3 regions of the Streptomyces sp. NPDC014882 genome follow, and region 1 is predicted to be linked to each of the others. Evidence: riboswitches for the same ligand, from Rfam matches in the RefSeq annotation. Region 1 holds a riboswitch; each other region holds the start of a gene.

Evidence for each region. Region 1 has a riboswitch for cyclic di-AMP ahead of ACF09K_RS24145 (M23 family metallopeptidase). Riboswitches for the same ligand answer to the same signal wherever they lie in the genome.
Region 2: linked by a shared signal. The riboswitch ahead of ACF09K_RS25230 (peptidoglycan DD-metalloendopeptidase family protein) and the one ahead of ACF09K_RS24145 (M23 family metallopeptidase) in region 1 are both predicted to bind cyclic di-AMP.
Region 3: linked by a shared signal. The riboswitch ahead of ACF09K_RS02010 (NlpC/P60 family protein) and the one ahead of ACF09K_RS24145 (M23 family metallopeptidase) in region 1 are both predicted to bind cyclic di-AMP.

Annotation. Positions count from the first base shown of each region.
Region 1 covers NZ_JBIBWL010000011.1:110,001-116,630, reverse strand. Annotated here, with positions in the region: gene ACF09K_RS24155 (HPr family phosphocarrier protein) at 1-146, shown strand, start outside; gene ACF09K_RS24150 (GntR family transcriptional regulator) at 481-1,173, opposite strand; gene ACF09K_RS24145 (M23 family metallopeptidase) at 1,361-2,116, opposite strand; cyclic di-AMP (ydaO/yuaA leader) riboswitch at 2,130-2,297, opposite strand; gene ACF09K_RS24140 (M16 family metallopeptidase) at 2,510-3,898, opposite strand; gene ACF09K_RS24135 (M16 family metallopeptidase) at 3,895-5,265, opposite strand; gene ACF09K_RS24130 (DNA topoisomerase (ATP-hydrolyzing) subunit A) at 5,630-6,630, shown strand, end outside.
Region 2 covers NZ_JBIBWL010000012.1:103,807-110,436, reverse strand. Annotated here, with positions in the region: gene ACF09K_RS25240 (TetR/AcrR family transcriptional regulator) at 1-76, shown strand, start outside; gene ACF09K_RS25235 (SGNH/GDSL hydrolase family protein) at 308-1,093, opposite strand; gene ACF09K_RS25230 (peptidoglycan DD-metalloendopeptidase family protein) at 1,338-2,372, opposite strand; cyclic di-AMP (ydaO/yuaA leader) riboswitch at 2,377-2,534, opposite strand; gene ACF09K_RS25225 (tyrosine-protein phosphatase) at 3,037-3,834, shown strand; gene ACF09K_RS25220 (DUF6126 family protein) at 3,934-4,056, opposite strand; gene ACF09K_RS25215 (helix-turn-helix domain-containing protein) at 4,053-4,682, opposite strand; gene ACF09K_RS25210 (aspartate aminotransferase family protein) at 4,765-6,150, opposite strand; gene hpnH (adenosyl-hopene transferase HpnH) at 6,274-6,630, opposite strand, start outside.
Region 3 covers NZ_JBIBWL010000001.1:448,054-454,683, reverse strand. Annotated here, with positions in the region: gene ACF09K_RS02020 (M23 family metallopeptidase) at 331-1,860, shown strand; gene pcrA (DNA helicase PcrA) at 1,925-4,408, opposite strand; cyclic di-AMP (ydaO/yuaA leader) riboswitch at 4,640-4,814, shown strand; gene ACF09K_RS02010 (NlpC/P60 family protein) at 4,823-5,998, shown strand; gene ACF09K_RS02005 (tellurite resistance/C4-dicarboxylate transporter family protein) at 6,166-6,630, shown strand, end outside.

The sequences.
Region 1 (6,630 bases):
CCTCCATGCTGGCCGTCCTCGGTCTGGGCGCCCAGGGCGGCGAGGAGATCGTCCTCGCCTCGGAGGCCGAGGGCGCGGACGTCGCCCTCGACCGCCTGGCGAAGCTGGTCGCCGAGGGGCTCGAGGAGCTTCCCGAGACCGTCTGAGCCGGCCGCCACGCGCACACGCGCGGGCGGACCGGAGCCGCGTCGCCCCGTCCGGGCGGCGCGGCTCCGCCGTTTCCGGGGCACGGCGGGCCGGGCGGAAACCGTTGGAGGCGCGCCGCGGATGTTCCGCAGGGCCCGCGAAGGCCTCACGAAGAACGGGCGAAAAGGCGGACGGAAAAACGTGCGACGGGTGCGCGCAGGACGCACGAAAGCTGTGCGACGGGCGCGCGAAAGGCGCACGAAGAGAGCACCACCGTAAACACGGAGGCGCGGCGAAAAAGAGCGGAGGAAATACCTCTCCGCCGAATTACCTTCTTTGTATACGGCTCTCGTGTTAATTCCGGAGGCCGGACATGTTGACGACGTGTTGCGAAGTCCTCACACGGTCCTGGCGGTCGCCGCCCGGGAAGCGCGGCCGGTGCGCGGGGAGCGCGCGCTCGACGTGCAGCGCCGTCACCGCCCGCGCGCGTTCCCCGTCGCCGCGCGCCACCGCGTCCACGATCGCGCCGTGTTCCGCCCAGGACTCCGCCGGGGCGGCCGACGCGTCCACCGTGTACATCCAGGAGATCTTGTGGCGCAGCTGGGTGAGCGTCGAGGTGAGGGCGTGACTGCCGGAGGCCTGGGCGAGGGTCTCGTGGAACCAGCCCCCCAGGGAGCGCAGATCGTCGCTGCCGCCGCGCCTGGCACGCTCCTGGCCCAGCCGGACGAGGCCGCGCAGCACCTTGAGGTGGGCCTCGGTGCGCCGCTGGGCGGCCCGGGCGGCGCCGAGCGGCTCGAGGAGCACGCGCATCTCCAGCAGGTCGGCGGCCTCCTGCTCGGTCGGTTCGGCGACGCACGCGCCCGCGTGCCGCCGCGTCACGACGAAGCCCTCCGCCTCCAGCGTGCGCAGCGCCTCCCGGACGGGGACGCGCGAGACGCCGTAGCGACGCGCGAGGAGTTCCTCGGTGAGGCGGCCGCCGCGCTCGTAGACACCCGCGACGATGTCGTCCCGGATGGCCGTGCACACCGAGTGCGCCGGAATACGCATGACCGACCTCCGCCTTAATCCCCGTGAAACGTCGACGATTGACGTGTGTTCCGTGACTCTATTGCAACCGGCGGGAATTTCCGATGGCGGGCCGGAATCCAGGGATATTTTTTGGACAGAGCGGTCCCGGAAACGACGAAAGCCCCGGCCGTGGGGCCGGGGCCGTACGATCTGTCGCCGTACGTTGTCAGATGTTCACGCCGTGCTTGCGGAGGTAGGCGACCGGATCGATGTCCGAGCCGTACTCCACGCCGGTGCGGGCCTCGAAGTGCAGGTGCGGGCCGGTGACGTTGCCGGTGGCGCCGGACAGGGCGATGCGCTGCCCCGGGGTCACCCTCTGGCCCACGGAGACGCCGATGGACGACAGGTGGCCGTACTGGGTGTACGTGCCGTCGTTCATCCGGATCACGACCTGGTTGCCGTAGGCGCCGCCCCAGCCGGCCTCGACGACGGTGCCGAGGCCCACCGCGTGCACGGGGGTGCCGGTGGCGGCGTGGAAGTCGATGCCGGTGTGGCTGCCGGAGGACCACAGCGAACCGCCGGACCGGTAGCCGGTGGAGACGTAGGAGCCGCTGATCGGTGAGACGAAGGTGTTCAGGCGTTCGCGCTCGGCCGCGCGGGCGGCACGGACCCGGGCCTCGCGTTCCGCCTCGACCTTCGCCGCGGCCCGGGCGGCGGCCTCCTCGCGCGCGGCCTCCGCCACGGCGGCCTGCTTCTGCGCGGCGGCCTGGTCGTCGATCCGCTGGGCGACCGTGTCACCGATGGCGACGACCGGGACGAGGCCGGTCTGCTCGACGGCCTTCTCCGCGGCGAGGGCGGGGCCGGAGGCGACGGTGCCGATGACGCCGGTGGTGGTGAGCGCCGCGATGCCCGCCGCGCGGGCGGTGGTGCGCTTCATCCTGCTGGGACGACGGTGCTTCCCGGTGGCGCAAGTGGACGCCATGAAGTAGAGCGGTCCTTTCCTTCCCTCTCGCCTACCGGGTTAGCTGACGGGTTCGGAGCAGGAAGGTCTCCTACGGACCCCCTCGCGGTGCGCGCGGGCGTCCGATTCACCCCAGGGACTGTCTGGTTGGGTCCCCGGCTCCCCTGGCTCGCGCCACGCGGGGACTCGGCGATGACTGTCCGGTGCCGCGGATGCGGCGCACTGCCTGACGAACAGCCCGGTTGAAGGTAGACGCGGCGGCGGCCGATCCCCAAACAGAACGCGGCTTTTGTAGCGCATGCCACAGGGCAGACGGGCCGCCTCTCCCTCAATTCGGACATCGAGGAGCCCTGGTGGCGGATCCGTCCACCAGGGCTCCTGCGCGCGTGGCCTCGCGGTCACCGGTCCGCGTCGCTACTCCGCGGGGACGACCTTCACCTCACCGATGCCCAGGGCTTCGACGGGTGCCTTGATCGCGGCCGCGTCGCCGACCAGGACCGTCACCAGACGGTCCACCGGGAAGGCGCTCACGACCGCCGCCGTGGCCTCCACGGTGCCGGTCGCGGCGAGCTGCCGGTACAGCGTGGCCTGGTAGTCGTCCGGCAGGTGCTGCTCGACCTGGTCGGCGAGCGTGCCCGCCACGGCGGCGGCCGTCTCGTACTTCAGGGGTGCCACCCCGACGAGGTTCTGCACGGCGACGTCCCGCTCGGCGTCGGTCAGACCGCCCTCGGCGAGGGTGCGCAGCACCTTCCACAGGTCCTCCAGCGCGGGACCGGTGTTGGGGGTGTCGACCGATCCGCTGATGGCGAGCATCGCGGCGCCCGAACCGTCCGGCGCGGACCTGAGGACCTGCCCGAAGGAGCGCACGCCGTAGGTGTAGCCCTTCTCCTCGCGCAGGACGCGGTCCAGCCGGGAGGTGAGGGTGCCGCCCAGGCAGTACGTGCCGAGCACCTGCGCGGGCCACACGCGCGCGTGCCGGTCGGCGCCGATGCGGCCGATCAGCAGCTGCGTCTGGACGGCGCCGGGACGGTCCACGATGACGACCCGCCCGGCGTCGTCGGCGGTCACGGGCGGCACCGGTCGCGGCTGGGCCGCGGAGCCCGTCCAGGCGCCCAGGGTGTCGCCCAGGAGCGCGCCGAGGTCGATCCCGGTGAGATCGCCGACGACCACGGCGGTGGCCGTGGCGGGGCGGACGTGCTTCTCGTAGAAGGCGCGTACGGCGGCGGAGTCGATCTTCTCGACGGTCTCCGCGGTGCCCTGGCGCGGACGCGACATGCGCGCGGTCGCCGGGAACAGCTCCTTGGAGAGCTCCTTGGCGGCACGCCGGGAGGGGTTGGCCAGCTCGTGCGGGATCTCGTCCAGACGGTTGCGAACGAGGCGCTCGACCTCGCTGTCGGCGAACGCGGGCGCCCGCAGGGCATCGGCCACGAGGCCGAGGGCCTTGGCCAGCCGGGAGGCCGGGACCTCCAGGCTGAGGCGGACGCCGGGGTGGTCGGCGTGCGCGTCGAGGGTGGCGCCGCAGCGCTCCAGCTCGGCGGCGAACTCCTCGGCGGAGTGCTTGTCGGTGCCCTCGGAGAAGGCCCGCGCCATGATCGTGGCGACGCCGTCGAGACCGGCCGGTTCGGCGTCCAGGGGGGCGTCGAGGATGACCTCGACGGCGACGACCTGCTGTCCGGGACGGTGGCAGTGCAGGACGGTCAGGCCGTTGTCGAGCGTCCCGCGCTCGGGGGCGGGGAACGCCCAGGGCCTGGCCTCGCCCGCCTGGGGCTGGGGGTGGAAGTCCATCGCGGCGAGCTCGGTCACTGGGCCGCCTCCTCGTTCTCGTCCTCGTCGGCGGTGTTCTCGGCGGGCTCGGCGGGCTCAGTGGGCTCGGTGGGCTCGTAGACCAGTACGGCGCGGTTGTCCGGGCGCAGGCGGGCCCGGGCGATGTCCCGGACCTCCTCCGCGGTGATGTCCAGCACCCGCTGGACGGCGGTCAGGGCGAGCTGCGGGTCACCGAACAGCACCGCGTACCGGCACAGTTCGTCGGCGCGGCCGGCGACCGTGCCGAGACGGTCCAGCCACTCGCGCTCCAGCTGGGCCTGGGCGCGCTCCATCTCCTCGTCGGTGGGGCCCTCCTCGGCGAACCGGGCGAGCTCCTCGTCGATGGCCGTCTCGATGACGGGCACCTCGACATCGCCGGACGTCTTGACGTCCAGCCAGCCCAGGGAGGGCGCCCCGGCCAGGCGCAGGAGACCGAAGCCGGCGGCCACGGCCGTACGGTCGCGGCGGACCAGGCGGTTGTAGAGGCGGGAGGATTCGCCGCCGCCGAGCACGGTGAGCGCCAGGTCGGCCGCGTCGCACGCGCGCGTGCCGTCCTGGGGCAGACGGTAGGCGGCCATCAGGGCGCGGGCCGGGACCTCCTCCTCGACGACCTCGCGCACCTGCTCGCCGAGGACGTCGGGCAGGGAGCCGTCACGCGGCTGGGGCTTGCCGTCGTGGGCGGGGATGGAGCCGAAGTACTTCTCGACCCAGGCGAGCGTCCGCTCCGGGTCGATGTCGCCGACGACCGACAGCACGGCGTTGTTGGGCGCGTAGTACGTGCGGAAGAACGCACGCGCGTCCTCCAGGGTCGCCGCGTCCAGGTCGGCCATCGAGCCGATCGGCGTGTGGTGGTAGGGGTGGCCCTCGGGGTAGGCGAGGGCGGTCAGCTTCTCGAACGCCGTGCCGTAGGGGACGTTGTCGTAGCGCTGGCGGCGTTCGTTCTTGACGACGTCGCGCTGGTTCTCCATGGACTCGTCGTCCAGCGCGGCCAGCAGCGAGCCCATGCGGTCCGCCTCCAGCCAGAGGGCGAGCTCCAGCTGGTGCGTGGGCATGGTCTCGAAGTAGTTCGTGCGCTCGAAGCTGGTCGTGCCGTTGAGCGAGCCGCCCGCGCCCTGGACCAGCTCGAAGTGGCCGTTGCCCTTGACCTGGGCGGACCCCTGGAACATCAGGTGCTCGAAGAGGTGGGCGAGGCCGGTGCGTCCCTCGACCTCGTGGCGCGATCCCACGTCGTACCAGAGGCACACCGCCGCGACGGGGGTCAGGTGGTCCTCGGAGAGCACCACGCGCAGGCCGTTGGCCAGGCGGTGCTCGGTCGCTGTCAGGCCCCCGGAGCCTGCCTGGGCTGTGGCCGTGTGACCCATGGGCATGTACGTCCTTCCGATCGCGGGCGCGGTCGTCGAAACCGCGTTTTTCCTGCCGGTCCTGCCGGTTTTTCCTGCTGGTCCTGCCACTGTATGCAAGCGTGCGGAGCGGCGGTGGAGTTCCCGGGCGGCGTACGCCGAGAGCGAGATCGCGTAGCCTGCGGACAGCCGTGGACGAGGTGCCTCTCCGGCCGGTCCGGTCGCCGACGCCCGGGCCCCGGGACGCACTGTCGGTGCCACGGTCCACAATGGTCCGCGGAGATCCCGTCACACGCCTCAGCAAGAGCAAGAGTGAGCCGAAGGACGCGCGTCGACACCGACGTGAGCGCCCCGCAGGCGAGCGACCAGGAAACAGGAGGAGCCGGCAGCGATGGCCCGCCGCAGCACGAAGACCCCGCCGCCCGACGACTCGTACGAGGAGCGGATCCTCGACATCGACGTCGTCGACGAGATGCAGGGCTCCTTCCTCGAGTACGCGTACTCGGTCATCTACTCCCGCGCCCTGCCGGACGCCCGCGACGGCCTCAAGCCCGTCCACCGCCGGATCGTCTACCAGATGAACGAGATGGGCCTGCGCCCCGACCGCGGCTACGTGAAGTGCGCGCGCGTCGTCGGCGAGGTCATGGGCAAGCTGCACCCGCACGGCGACACGTCGATCTACGACGCCCTGGTGCGCATGGCCCAGCCGTTCTCCATGCGCGTGCCCCTGGTCGACGGCCACGGCAACTTCGGCTCGCTGGGCAACGACGACCCGCCGGCCGCCATGCGGTACACCGAGTGCCGTCAGACCGCGGCGACGAGCCTGATGACCGAGTCCATCGACGAGGACACGGTCGACTTCAACCCGAACTACGACGGTCAGGAGCGGGAGCCGGCGGCGCTGCCCGCCGCGTTCCCGAACCTCCTGGTCAACGGCGCCTCCGGCATCGCGGTCGGCATGGCCACCAACATGCCGCCGCACAACCTGGGCGAGGTGATCTCGGCCGCCCGTCACCTGATCCGGTTCCCGAACGCGGACCTGGACACGCTGATGAAGCACGTCCCGGGCCCGGACCTGCCCACCGGCGGGCGGATCGTCGGCCTCTCGGGGATCCGCGACGCCTACGAGAAGGGCCGCGGCACCTTCAAGATCCGCGCCACGGTGTCGGTGGAGACCGTGACGGCCCGCCGCAAGGGCCTCGTCGTCACCGAACTGCCCTTCGCCGTCGGCCCCGAGAAGGTCATCGCCAAGATCAAGGACCTGGTCGGCTCGAAGAAGATCCAGGGCATCGCCGACGTCAAGGACCTCACCGACCGCGCGCACGGGCTGCGCCTGGTCATCGAGATCAAGAACGGCTTCGTGCCGGAGGCGGTCCTGGAGCAGCTGTACAA
Region 2 (6,630 bases), on a different contig from region 1:
GCGGGAGTGGGCGGAGGAGGCGCTGAGCCGCGAACTGGGCCTGGCGGCGGAGCCGTCGGGCGGCCGGGACCACTGAGACCGGGAGCACTGAGACCGGGCCGGGCGGGTCCGCGCACCGCCACCGGGCGCCGGGCGGCGGGGAGCGGGGAGCGGGGAGCGGGGAGCGGGGAGCGGGGATCGGGCGGCACCGGCCGCCCTGCCCGGCAGGGCCACCCTCGGCCTCCCACCCGCACCCGCACCCACGCTCGGTCCGCTCGGGGCGCGGCCGGCCGGCCGCCGCCGGGACCGGCCGGCCGCGCCGGTCGGCTCACGCCACCGCGGTGATCCGCATCTTGATGTCGTCGGGCGAGAGCGGGCCCTTGGCGGTCACGTGGTCGCCCGAGGACTCCCCGCGCAGCCGGCGCCCGATCCACGGCACCAGGTACTCGCGCGCCCACTGCACGTCGTCGCGCCGGATCTCCAGGGTGCCGCGCGGCGGGAGCGGCGGCCAGGGCTGCTCCGGGTCGGCGGGCACCTCCAGGCCGAGGACCTGGCCGGCGCGCAGCGCCACCCGCGTGTGCCCCTCCGCCCCGAGATGGAGCCGGTCGCCGTCCCAGGCCCGCCGGTCCTGGATGGACTTCAGCGACCACAGGTCGAGGACCGGGCAGCCGTACCGGTCGGCGACGGCGCGCACGTGCCCGTTGTAGGTGGCGATCTTGCCGCGCAGATGCTTGAGCACGGGGACGCCGCGGGTGTCGAACCCGGTCGTCACCATGACGGTGCCGGCCGCCCGGGTGAGGGCCGCGATCGCCCGCTCGAAGCGTTCGGCGACCTCGTCGGGGTCGGTGCCGGGCCGGAGGATGTCGTTGCCGCCCGCGCAGAAGGAGACCAGGTCGGGCGCGAGCTCGACCGCTCGCGGAAGCTGGTCCGCCACGATCTGGTCGAGCAGTTTGCCGCGCACCGCGAGGTTGACGTACCGGAAGTCGCCTTCGGGCCGCCGGTCCGCGAGGAGCACCGCGAACCGGTCGGCCCAGCCGACGAACCCCCCGTCGGGACCGCGGTCGCCTACGCCCTCGGTGAAGCTGTCCCCCACCGCCACGTACGACCCGATCACTGAGCTGTTGTCATTCTTCGAATCGTCTGCCACAGCCGTTCATGATTCACCTTCGAATGTGACCTACGCGACCGTAGGCAGGGGTTGACGGGCGGTGAGATAAGCCACTCCTAAAGACTTGGCCAATGCGGGAATAAGGCCGGAACGCCGAACGCCGGAACACCGGAGGCCGGAACGCCGAAGGCCGGTCCCGGGAATCGGGACCGGCCTTCGGCGGCGTGTCGGCGGGAGGCCGGGAGGTGCGTCAGCCGACGGAGACGCCGTGCGAGCGGAGGTAGGCGACCGGGTCGACGTCCGAGCCGTAGCCGGGGCCGGTGCGGATCTCGAAGTGCAGGTGCGGGCCGGTCACGTTGCCGGTGGCGCCGGAGAGGCCGACCTGCTGGCCGGCGGAGACGGACTGGCCGGCCGAGACGGAGAGCGAGGACAGGTGGGCGTACTGGGCGTAGAAGCCGTCGGCGAGCCTGACGACGACCTGGTTGCCGTACGCGCCGCCCCAGCCCGCGGAGACGACCGTGCCCGCGCCGACGGCCTTGAGCGAGGTGCCGGTAGGGACGACGAAGTCGACGCCGGTGTGGTACCCGCTGGACCACATGCTGCCGGACATCTTGTACGGGGTGCCGACGGTCGCGCCGGACACCGGGAGGGCGAAGCCGGTGGCGGCGGTGGCGTTCCCGGCGGCCCGCGTGGTGGACGCCTTCGAGGAGGACGCCTTCGACGAGTCCGACGAGTCCGAGGAGGAGGACTTCGAGGACGACGACCGCGACGACTCCGACGCCCCGGACGACTTCGCGGAGGAGCCCGAGGACTGCTTCGACGAGGAGGAGGAACCGGAAGAACCGGAGGAAGGAGACGGCGACTTGGTCGTGCCCGTCGGGGCCTTCTTGCCGATCGACAGCTTCAGACCCGGGTGGATCAGCGACGGGTCCTCCCCGACGGCCTCGCGGTTGTCCGCGTAGAGCCGGGTCCAGCCGCCGCTGACGTCCTGCTCGTCCGCGATCTTGGAGAGGTAGTCGCCGGACCGCACCGTGTAGGTGGTGGTGCCCGTGGCGGACCGCGCGGACGTCTGCGCCGCGGGGACGGCCTGGACGGCCTTCTCCGGGGCGGCGGAGAGCCCGGAGACCGCGGAGACCGCCTGCGTCGCCGACTGCGACGGCGCGGCGTGCGCACCGGTCGCCCCGATGAGCGGGAGGGCGAGCGCGGCGCCACCGGTGCCGGCGGCGGCGATGGAGCGGGTGAAGCGCTGGGGCTTCGGACGGCGGTGCTTACCCTTGGCGGGCATGGCGAATTCCTCTCCGGCGCCTGCGAGGTGAGCTGTCGGGTGCGGACTGGAGATGTCCGGCCGCGCCGGGGCGCGGCTTTACCCCTAGCCGTTCCGGAGACCGGAACAGGCGGTACTGCCTGTGGGTCCCCCGCTCCTGCCGTTCACGGGTGAGTGTGCGGGCTCCGGGCGGCGGCAGGATTGGGCGTCCGTCCGGATTGGTCTGGAACGTAAGCGACCACGACGCACAGGGACAAGCGAAGGTTGTACTCACCGGGGCTTCCTCTTGATCCCCCGGGGGAATTCCCGGTCACCCTGCGTCAATCGAAAGGCCGGTTTTCCGGTGAACAACCTTGAGAAACAGTCGTATTACGTGAGCATGACGGGCGACGCAGGGTCACGGATATGACGCTGCTCACGCACGGGAACCACAGAACGCCTTATTCCAGAGCGAGTTGGAACGAAGGCTTCAATTCGGGCAGAAACCCCAGATGTGGCGTGAACGGACAATCGGCCCCTTGAGGTAGCCCGGGGCCGGAACCCTGGCGCGCACAGGACCGGCGGGGGTCCCGGAGGCCCGGTCGGGGATCCGTTTGCCCCAGGCATCCGTGTCGTATGGTCAAGAGGTGTTCCGGTGGCCATGCCGAGTCGCGCCGACCGGGACCCATGACCGGGAGGAGCCCCCGTGACGCAGCAGATCCCGTCGACCGAGCCCGAGCTGGCCGGAGTGCGCAACTTCCGGGACGTGGGCGGCCTGCCGACCGTCGACGGCCGCCGGGTCCGCCACGGCGTGCTGTTCCGCAGCGGCCACCTCGCGCACGCCACCGACGAGGACGCCGCGTTCCTGGCCTCGCTGGGCCTGCACACGGTCTTCGACTTCCGCAACGCGGCGGACCAGCGGCTGGAGGGCCCGGACGTCGAGCTGCCGGGCGTACGCAACGTGAACCTGCCGCTCTCCGACCCGGCGGACGGGGCCGAGTTCTGGAAGATGGTCCGCGACGGCGACATCGACCAGCTGCGGGAGATCCTCGGCGAAGGCAAGGCGGCCGGCCGGATGATCGCCTCCTACCGCTCGATCATGACGGAGCGCACGGGCGAGCACTCGCGCGTGCTGCACTCGCTCGCCGAGAACAGCGTCCCGGCGCTCATGCACTGCGCGGCGGGCAAGGACCGGGCCGGCCTGTCCATCGCCGTGACGCTGCTCGCGGTGGGCGTGGAGCACGAGGCGATCCTGGCCGACTACCTGGAGTCCAACGCCAAGCACCGCCGCTACAAGGTGCGCCGCAGCGGCACCTCCGCCGAGGCGTACTCCCCCGAGGTCATGGAGCTGCTGAGCCCCCTCTTCGACGCCCGCGCCGAGTACCTCGCGGCCGCGTTCCACACCATCGAGGACACCTGGGGCGGCGTCGAGGCCTACCTGGAGCAGGGCCTCGGGCTGGCTCCGGAGACCCGTGAACGGCTCCGGGAGCACCTGCTCGACTGAGCGGGCGCTCCCGGCGTCCGGCCTCCACCGCCCGGCGGTCTGCGGCCCGGCGGACCGCCACTCGACGGTCTGCGGCTCCGCGCTCCGCCGCCCGGCGGTCTACTGCTTGGCGCCGACCTCGAACAGCAGCCAGAGGAACCCGGCGAAGAGGTGCCCCACCGCGATGTAGATGATCAGCCGGATCCACAGGCTCCGGGGGAACTTCTCCTCCATGTCGGTCATGGCGTCTCTCCAGGGGTGGGGCCGAGGCACAGTGCGGCCGTCGGGCTCTGCAACAGGGTGTGGACGAACAGCAGGTCGACCCCGTCGGGGTCCTGGGCGGCGATGCGGTGCGGGGTCAGCGAGTCGAAGTGCGCGCTGTCGCCGGGCCCGAGCAGATGGGTGGTGTCCCCGAGGCGCAGCCGCAGCCGCCCGCGCAGGACGTGCAGCCACTCCTCGCCGGGGTGCACCCGCACGATGTCGCTCTGCGAGCCGTACGGCACCTGCACGTGCAGCGCCTGCATGCCCCGTCCGGGGGCGCCGGACTGCCGGTAGGTCCAGCCGCCCGCGTGGGTGGGTTCCATGTCGGCGGCGCGCACGACGGCGTCCCGGTCGGCGACCCTCTCGCCGAGCAGTTCCGAGACGGTCGTACCGTAGACACGGGCGAGCGCGAGCAGCATCGGCAGCGAGGGCTGGCGCTGCCCGGTCTCCAGCCGGGAGAGGTGGGCGGGCGACAGCCCGGCCGTGCGGGCCGCGCCCTCCAGGGTGAGGAAGGCGCGCCGGCGCAGGGCGCGCAGCTGGGGCGCGACGACGCCGAGGTCGTGCACCGGTCCGGGCTCGGGCCCGTCCTCCGCAGCGGGGTGGCTCATACCCTCATTCAGCCGCACCTTTGCCTCTGCGGCAAATTTCTTGCCTGAGAGGCAAAGAACTCTCGGAGAGGGTCCCGCCGCCCTACCGGTTGGCCACCGCCTGCTTGATCAGCGTCCGGCCGAAGTCCCAGACGAGTCCGCCTCCCTGGTGCGCGTCGTCCATCACCTCGGTGAAGGCGGCCACGAACCGGTCCACCTCCCGCTCCCCCACGACCAGCGGCGGGATCAGCTTGATCACCTCCAGGTGGTCGCCGGATACCTGGGTGAGGATGCGGTGCCGCTGGAGCAGCGGGACGACCACCATCTGCGCGAACAGGCCCTTGCGGGCCGCCTGGAGCATGGTCCAGCGGCCGCGCAGCTTCAGCGAGCGGGGCTTTCCGAACTCGATGCCGATCATCAGGCCCCGCCCGCGGACGTCGGCGAGCAGCTCGTACTTGTCGATCAAGGCGGTGAGCCGGGACTTCAGCAGCTCCCCGGTCGCGCGGGCGTTCGCGACGATCTGCTCGTCCTCCATGACGGACAGCACGGCCAGTCCGGCCGCCATGGCCTGCGCGTTGGCTCCGAAGCTCGCCGAGTGCACCAGCACCCGGTCCATGGAGGAGTAGACCTTCTTGAAGATCCAGTCCTTGCCGAGCGTGGCGCCGACCGGCACGTAGCCGCCGGAGAGCGCCTTGGCGACGCAGACCAGGTCGGGCTCGACCCCCTCCTCGTGCTGGTGGGCGTAGAAGTCGCCGGTCCGGCCGAGGCCGGTCTGCACCTCGTCGGCGATGAGCAGCGCCTTGTGGCGGCGCAGCAGCTCCTGGGCGGAGCGCAGGTAGCCGGGCGGGCTCTCGTGCACCCCCTTGCCCTGGATCGGCTCGACGATCAGCGCGGCCACGTCGCCCTCGCGCAGCTCCCGCGCCAGGGCGTCGAGATCGCCGAGGGGTACGGCGGTGTCGGGCAGCAGCGGCGCGAAGCCGTCCCGGAACCCGTCCTCGCCGTTGACCGACAGGGAGCCCGTGGTCAGCCCGTGGAAGGCGTGGTCGCAGTACAGGACCCTGGGCCTGCCGGTGGCGTACCGGGCGAACTTCAGCGCGGTCTCCACGGCCTCGGTGCCGCTGTTGCCGAAGAAGACCCGGTCCAGGTGCGGGCTGTGGGAGAGGAGCTTCTCGGCCAGCAGTCCGGGCAGCGGCTGGCAGTCGAAGCGGGTGAGGTCGGCGAGCGAGGCGTCGAGGACGTCGTGCAGCGCCTTGCGGACGACGGGGTGGTGGCGGCCGAGGCCCATCACCCCGAACCCGGCGAGCATGTCCAGGTAGTCGTTGCCGTCCGCGTCCCAGAAGTACGCGCCCTCGCCCCGCTCGTAGACCTTGTCGAAGCCGATGGTGTGCAGCATGCGGGGCAGTTGGTGGTTGAGGTACCTGCCGTGCAGCTCGTAGCGTTCGGCTCCGCGTTCGGCCAGCAGCGCGCCGAGGTCGAACTCCGTGGTCATCGCGCCGTCTCCTTGCCCGGGCCGTCGGCCGTCCTGTCGAAGCCGCCGCCGGCTCTTGCGGCGCTCGGCGAGCTTGGTCGGAACGGGACCTCGGGGACGCCCGGGGAGACGGCGGTCACGACGTCACTCCCTGTTCCCGGAGACCGTCTCGCGCAGGGCGCGCAGCGACTCCTTGAGCGAGCCCATGGTGGCGAGGACGGCGGTGGGCTCGTAGCCGCAGTGCGCCATGCAGTTGGCGCAGCGCGGGTCCTTGCCGCGGCCGTACTTGTCCCAGTCGGTGTCCTCGATCAGTTCGCGGTACGTCGGCACGTAGCCGTCGCTCATCAGGTAGCAGGGGCGCTGCCAGCCGAAGAGGGAGTAGTTCGGGATCGCCCAGGCCGTGCACGGGAAGTCGACCTTGCCCTCCAGGAAGTCCAGGAAGAGCGGCGAGTGGTTGAGACGCCAGCGGCGCCGGTTGCCGCCGGAGAAGGCCTTCCTGAA
Region 3 (6,630 bases), on a different contig from region 1:
CCGGAAGGCGTCACCGGCACTTCGCGATCGGACATCCGTCGCCGCTTTCGGCCACAAACAGACATGCGGTGGCATAACAGCCGCTCCGCGCGGCCGACTTACCCGCCCCACTCCGCACCGGGACGGTCGTCAGATTTCGAACAAATTTCGAACGTAGGGCCAAACCCGTGCCCGCCGTTCCCCGAAACCCCACCGAATGCCCTTTTCCCGCAGGCATGAAACCTGCGGAAGATTGTCGCGCCCGCATACCGCCGGGTACAGTCGCCGCACTGCTCTGGCAGCCCCTGTTGTGCTCTGGCAGACCCTGTTGTCTAGGCGAGAGAGAAGTTGGTGGACGACCGTCACCCGTCGGGGACCATGACCACCCCGGCTCCGGCTTCCGACGCCGCACCGGCGCACCAGGCGTCGTACGGCTCCCCGGAGGCCCAGTACGGCGACCTCACCACGTACCACGGCTACGGCTCCGGTGCCTACGACACCGGCGCGCACGCCACGGGCCACTTCGCGGCCGACCCCCTCTTCGGCCACATGCAGGGCGACGCCGCCCCGGCCGGGGTCCACGACGTCACGCAGTGGTCCACGGGCAGTCACCAGACCCTGAACCACGACCCGTACGCGGCCCAGCACCACGCCGCCTACGACACGGGCGCCTACGACACCACCGCCTGGTCCGCCGACCAGCAGCAGCTGTCGGGCATCCCGCCGCAGGCCACGGCGACCGACGGCGGCGGCTGGGGATCCCCCCTCGCGGAGAGCGACACCGGCACCTGGAGCGCGCCCGGGGACGCCGGCGCCCCCGCCGACCCGACCCAGCAGTGGGAATGGGGCACGCAGACCTTCGACACCGGCGCCTACGACGCCACGCAGTGGAACTCCGACGGCGGCGAGGCCGCGGAGAGCGGCGACGAGTACGCGCCGGACGAGTACGGCCCGTCGGGCGAGACCGCCCTCGACCAGCAGGCCGAGATCCCCTTCGACCAGCAGGCCACCGCCACCTTCGAGCAGGTCGGCCGCGACGGCCCCGGCGGCGACGAGCCGGCCGACGCCGCACCGTTCCTCCTCGACGACCAGGAGGAGGCCGTTCCGGCCCCGCTCGGCCGGGCCGCCACCCGCAACGCGAACCGCTCCCGGCGCCGTACGCCCGCGCGGCGCTCCGCGCTGCTGACGGTGGCCGTGCCCTCGGCGTGCGTCATGGGCGTCGCCGGTATCGCGGCGGCCTCGGTGGGCACCCTGACCGGTGGCGACGACCAGGACACCACGGCGTCCGCCTCCGAGGCGCAGGCGGTGAAGCCGTCCACCGCGAACAACATGCTGGACACCCAGCTCCAGACGCTCACCGCCGAGGCCGACGCCTTCGCCGACCGGGCCAGCCGCACGCAGGAACGCATCGACCTCAAGGCCCAGCAGGAGGCCGAGAAGAAGAAGGCGGCGGCGGAGGCGGCCCGCAAGGAGCGGCTGCGCCCCAAGTACGCGCTGCCGGTCGGCAACCACGGCCTGAGCGCCTACTACGGCCAGTCCGGCGTCAACTGGATGTCGCTGCACAGCGGCATCGACTTCCCGGTGTCCTACGGCACCACCGTGATGGCGGCGACCGACGGCACCGTCCGCACCCAGTGGAACAGCGCCTACGGCAACATGATGATCGTGACGGCGAAGGACGGCACGGAGACCTGGTACTGCCACCTCTCCAGCTACCGCGTCGCCTCCGGGACGACGGTGAAGGCCGGCGACCCGATCGCGTACTCCGGGAACTCCGGCAACTCCACCGGACCGCACCTGCACTTCGAGGTCCGGCCGGGCGGAGGCTCCGCGATCGACCCGCTGCCGTGGCTGCGCAGCCACGGGCTCGACCCGACGTAACACCCCTCGATCCCGCGATGAGCCCCCGCCGTCGGTCCGACGCCGGGGGCTCGCGCCGTGCGCGCTACAGCTTCTCCACCGGCGCGTAGCGCAGCAGCAGCCGCTTCGGCTTGGGCTCGCCGAAGTCGACCGTCGCCTCCGCGTTGGCGCCGGTGCCCTTCACGCCGACGACGGTGCCGAGACCGAACTGGTCGTGGGTGACGCGGTCGCCGACCGCCAGGGCGATCACCGGCTTCTCCGCGGTGCGCCGCGTGGCGAAGCCGGACGCGCCGGCCGCCGAGGAACGCGAGCGCGACGACAGCGAGGCCGCCACCCCGGACACCGGGCCGGAGGACACGGGCGAGGTCGCCCCCGTCCGCTTCCAGTCCACGTGCACGGCCGGGATCTCCTCCAGGAACCGTGAGGGCGGGTTGTACGACGGCTGCCCCCAGGCGCTGCGCAGCGCCGAGCGCGTCAGGTAGAGCCGCTCCCGCGCGCGGGTGATGCCGACGTAGGCCAGGCGGCGCTCCTCCTCCAGCTCCTTGGTCTGGCCGAGGGCGCGCATGTGCGGGAACACGCCGTCCTCCATGCCGGTGAGGAAGACGACCGGGAACTCCAGGCCCTTGGCGGTGTGGAGGGTCATGAGCGTGATGACGCCGGAGCCGTCCTCGCTCTCGTCCGGGATCTGGTCGGAGTCCGCGACCAGCGCGACCCGCTCCAGGAAGTCGGAGAGCGAGCCGGTCGCCTCGCCCTCGCCGGACTCCTGCTCGAACTCCAGGGCCACGGCCGCGAGTTCCTGGAGGTTCTCGATGCGGGTCTCGTCCTGCGGATCGGTGGAGGCCTGCAACTCGGCCAGGTAGCCGGTGCGTTCGAGCACGGCCTCCAGGACGGTCGCCGGTCCCGCTCCCGACTCGACGACCGTGCGCAGCTCCTCCATCAGCGTGTTGAACCGCTTGACGGCGTTCGTGGAGCGCGCGGCCATGCCGTAGGCCTCGTCGACGCGCTTGAGGGCCTGCGGGAAGCTGATCCTCTCGCGCTGGGAGAGGGCGTCGATCATCGCCTCGGCGCGTTCGCCGATGCCGCGCTTGGGCACGTTGAGGATGCGGCGCAGCGGGACCGAGTCCTCGGGGTTGGCGAGGACGCGCAGGTAGGCCAGGACGTCCCGGACCTCCTTGCGCTCGTAGAAGCGGACGCCGCCGACGACCTTGTAGGGCAGGCCGACGCGGATGAAGACCTCTTCGAAGACGCGGGACTGGGCGTTGGTCCGGTAGAAGACGGCGACGTCGCCGGCCTTGGCCTTGCCCGCGTCCGTGAGGCGGTCTATCTCGTCGGCGACGAACTGCGCCTCGTCGTGCTCGGTGTCGGCGACGTAGCCGGTAATGCGCGCGCCCTCACCCGCGTTGGTCCACAGGTTCTTGGGACGGCGGGACTCGTTGCGCTCGATGACGGCGTTGGCGGCGGTGAGGATCGTCTGGGTGGAGCGGTAGTTCTGCTCCAGCAGGATCGTGGTGGCGTCCGGGTAGTCCTCCTCGAACTGGAGGATGTTGCGGATGGTCGCCCCGCGGAAGGCGTAGATCGACTGGTCGGCGTCACCGACGACGCACAGCTCGGCGGGGGGCAGGCCGTCCTCGCCCGAAGGCGCGTCCACCGGCTGTCCGACGGAGCCGACGAGCTCCCTGACCAGGGCGTACTGGGCGTGGTTGGTGTCCTGGTACTCGTCGACGAGGACGTGCCGGAAACGGCGCCGGTAGTGCTCGGCGACGTCGGGGAAGGCGCGCAGGAGATTGACCGTCGTCATGATCAGGTCGTCGAAGTCGAGGGCGTTCGCCTCGCGCAGCCGCGACTGGTACATGGCGTAGGCCTGCGCGAGGGTCTTCTCGAAGCCGTCGGCCGCCTGGACGGCGAAGTCCTCCTCGTCGATCAGCTCGTTCTTGAGGTTGCTGATCTTGGCGCTGAAGGACTTGGGCGGGAAGCGCTTGGGGTCGAGGTCGAGGTCGCGGCAGACCAGGGCCATCAGGCGCTTGGAGTCGGCGGCGTCGTAGATCGAGAACGACGAGGTGAAGCCGAGCCGCTTGCTCTCGCGGCGCAGGATGCGCACGCACGCGCTGTGGAAGGTCATCACCCACATCGCGTTCGCCCGCGGGCCGACGAGCTGCTCGACGCGCTCCTTCATCTCGCCCGCGGCCTTGTTGGTGAAGGTGATCGCGAGGATCTGGCCGGGGTGGACGTGCCGCTCGCCGAGGAGGTGGGCGATGCGGTGGGTCAGGACACGCGTCTTGCCCGAGCCGGCACCGGCGACGATGAGCAGCGGGGTGCCGGAGTGGACCACGGCCGCGCGCTGGTTCTCGTTGAGCCCTTCCAGGAGCGCCGCCGCGTCGACCGGGGGGCGCGGGGCGCCGTCGCGGTAGTGGGTGTCCCGGTCCGGCGGCACGTCGAACTTCCCGCCGAACAGATCGTCCGGAACCGGTTCCGGAGAGTGATCGTCCTCGGGCGGCGGCGGGGGTTCCTCGTCGTGGCCGCGGGGGGCCTGGAGGTCCGCCAGGAAGCTGTCGTCAAAGAGGCTGCTCATCGCTCTCCGAGTCTAGGCCGCCCCACCGACAACCCGGAGCCGTCCGGGAAACATCCCGGCCCCTCACCTTCCGGCGCCCCCCTTGCACCGTCGGTGACCGCGGACGGCAAACCCTCCGGAGGTCACGAAAATGTATCGGGCATATCACCCACCAACCTTCACAGGGGGCACACCGGTTGGCTACCGTGCCGGGCAGGCCGCTCGACCCCTTCCGGCGAACCTCGCCGGGCCGCGCGGCCTCCGCCGAGTCCGGCGTGCCCCGCGGCAGCCGGAGCCGGGGACCCACCGAGACCTTGGGGTGAATCGGCTCACTCCCCTCCGGGGAGGACGGGCCGTAGGGCAACCCTTCCGAAGCATCCTCGCCCGAACCCGACAGCTAACCCGGTAGGCGGAGCATGGAAGGAGTCGCCTCCCTTGGCGTCGCAGCACCGCAAGCCGCGCTCCACGAGCACGCGCACGGCAGGCATCCGTACGCCCGCTCTCGCCACCGCCGCCCTCACCTCGGTGGCACTGCTCTCGCAGACGGCCACCGCCGCCCCCTCCGCCGACGACAGGCCGAGCCTGGAGGAGGTGGAGAAGAAGGTCGACGACCTCTACCGCCAGGCGGAGTCGGCCACCGAGAAGTACAACGCGGCCAAGGAGAAGACCGGCAAGCAGCGCAAGAAGGTCGACGCCCTCCTCGACGACGTCGCACAGCGCGCGCAGAAGCTCAACGACGCGCGCGAGGAGCTGGGGTCCTACGCCGCCGCCCAGTACCGCACCGGCGCCTCCGCCCCCGACACGGCGACCCTCCTGCTCGCGGACTCCCCGCAGGACTACTTCGACCAGACGCAGCTGATGGGGCGGGTGACCGACCGCCAGAAGGGCGCGGTCGACGACTACTTCGCCGACCAGGCGGAGACGATGAAGAAGCGCCGGGAGGCCTCCGAGAGCCTCCGGACGCTGACCGACTCGCAGGACGACCTGAGGACCGCCAAGGCCGCCGTCCAGAAGAAGCTCGGCTCCGCCCGCGCGCTGCTGTCGCAGCTGACGGCCGAGGAGAAGGCCCGGCTGGCGAAGATCGAGGAGCGGAAGCGGCAGGAGGCCGCCCGCAAGGCCGCCGAGCTGGCCGAACAGCAGGCGGCGCAGGCGGCGGCCGCGCGGCAGGAGAGCGCCGGCGCGTCGGATACGGCGGGCACCGGCACGTCGACGCCCTCCCCGTCGCCCTCCCCGTCCACGGGTTCCTCGTACGCCACCAAGGCCGAGAAGGCGCTGGCGTTCGCCCGCGCGCAGATCGGCAAGCCGTACGTGTGGGGTGCGACCGGTCCGGACTCCTACGACTGCTCCGGTCTCACCCAGGCCGCCTGGAAGGCCGCCGACGTCTCCCTGCCGCGCGTCACCTACGACCAGGTCGATGCCGGCACGACCGTCTCCCTCTCCGCCGCGCAACCCGGTGACCTGGTCTTCTTCTACTCCGACGTCACCCATGTCGGCATCTACGCCGGCAACGGCATGATGATCCACGCCCCGAAGCCCGGCGCGTACGTGCGCGAGGAGTCGATCTACTACGACGGGGAGTCGTCGATCCACAGCGTGGTCCGGCCCGCCTGACGAAGCACCGCGCGCGGGGCCGGACACGAGGTCGGGTACGAGGTCACGGCACCGCGCGCGTCCCCGCGCACCCCGCGCACCCCGGGTGTCCCGCACCCGCGCGTATTTCGCCGCCCCCGCGCGCGTGCCCCCGGCGAAGCCGCCGCACGCTGCCTAGCATCGGCGGCATGCCCCGCACCTCTTCCCTCCGCGCCTGGTGGGCGCGGCGTCCGCCGGCGGCCGGGGCCGCCGTGATGGCGACCGGCATCCTGTCGGTCGGCCTGCGGCAGACGGGGCACGACGTCCTGTCCCGCATCGCCCTGGCGCTGACCTGCGCGGCCTGGCTGGCGCTGGCGGCGGACTTCGTCCTGCGGCTGGTGCGGGAGCGCGACCGGTGGCGGGCCGAGGCGGTCACGCCGGGGTCGCTCACGGCCGTGGCGGCCACCACCGTCCTCGGCACCCGGCTCACCGCGGCCGGCCGCCCGGTGCTCGCCTGGACGCTGCTGGTCCTGGCCGCGGTGCTGTGGCCGGTGCTCCTGGCGAACGTCGTACGGCACTGGGGCCGGCGCATGCCCGGCTCGGTGTTCCTGTGCTGTGTGGCGACCCAGGGGCTCGCGGTGCTCGCGGCGAGTCTGGCGCGGGCCGGGTCGGTG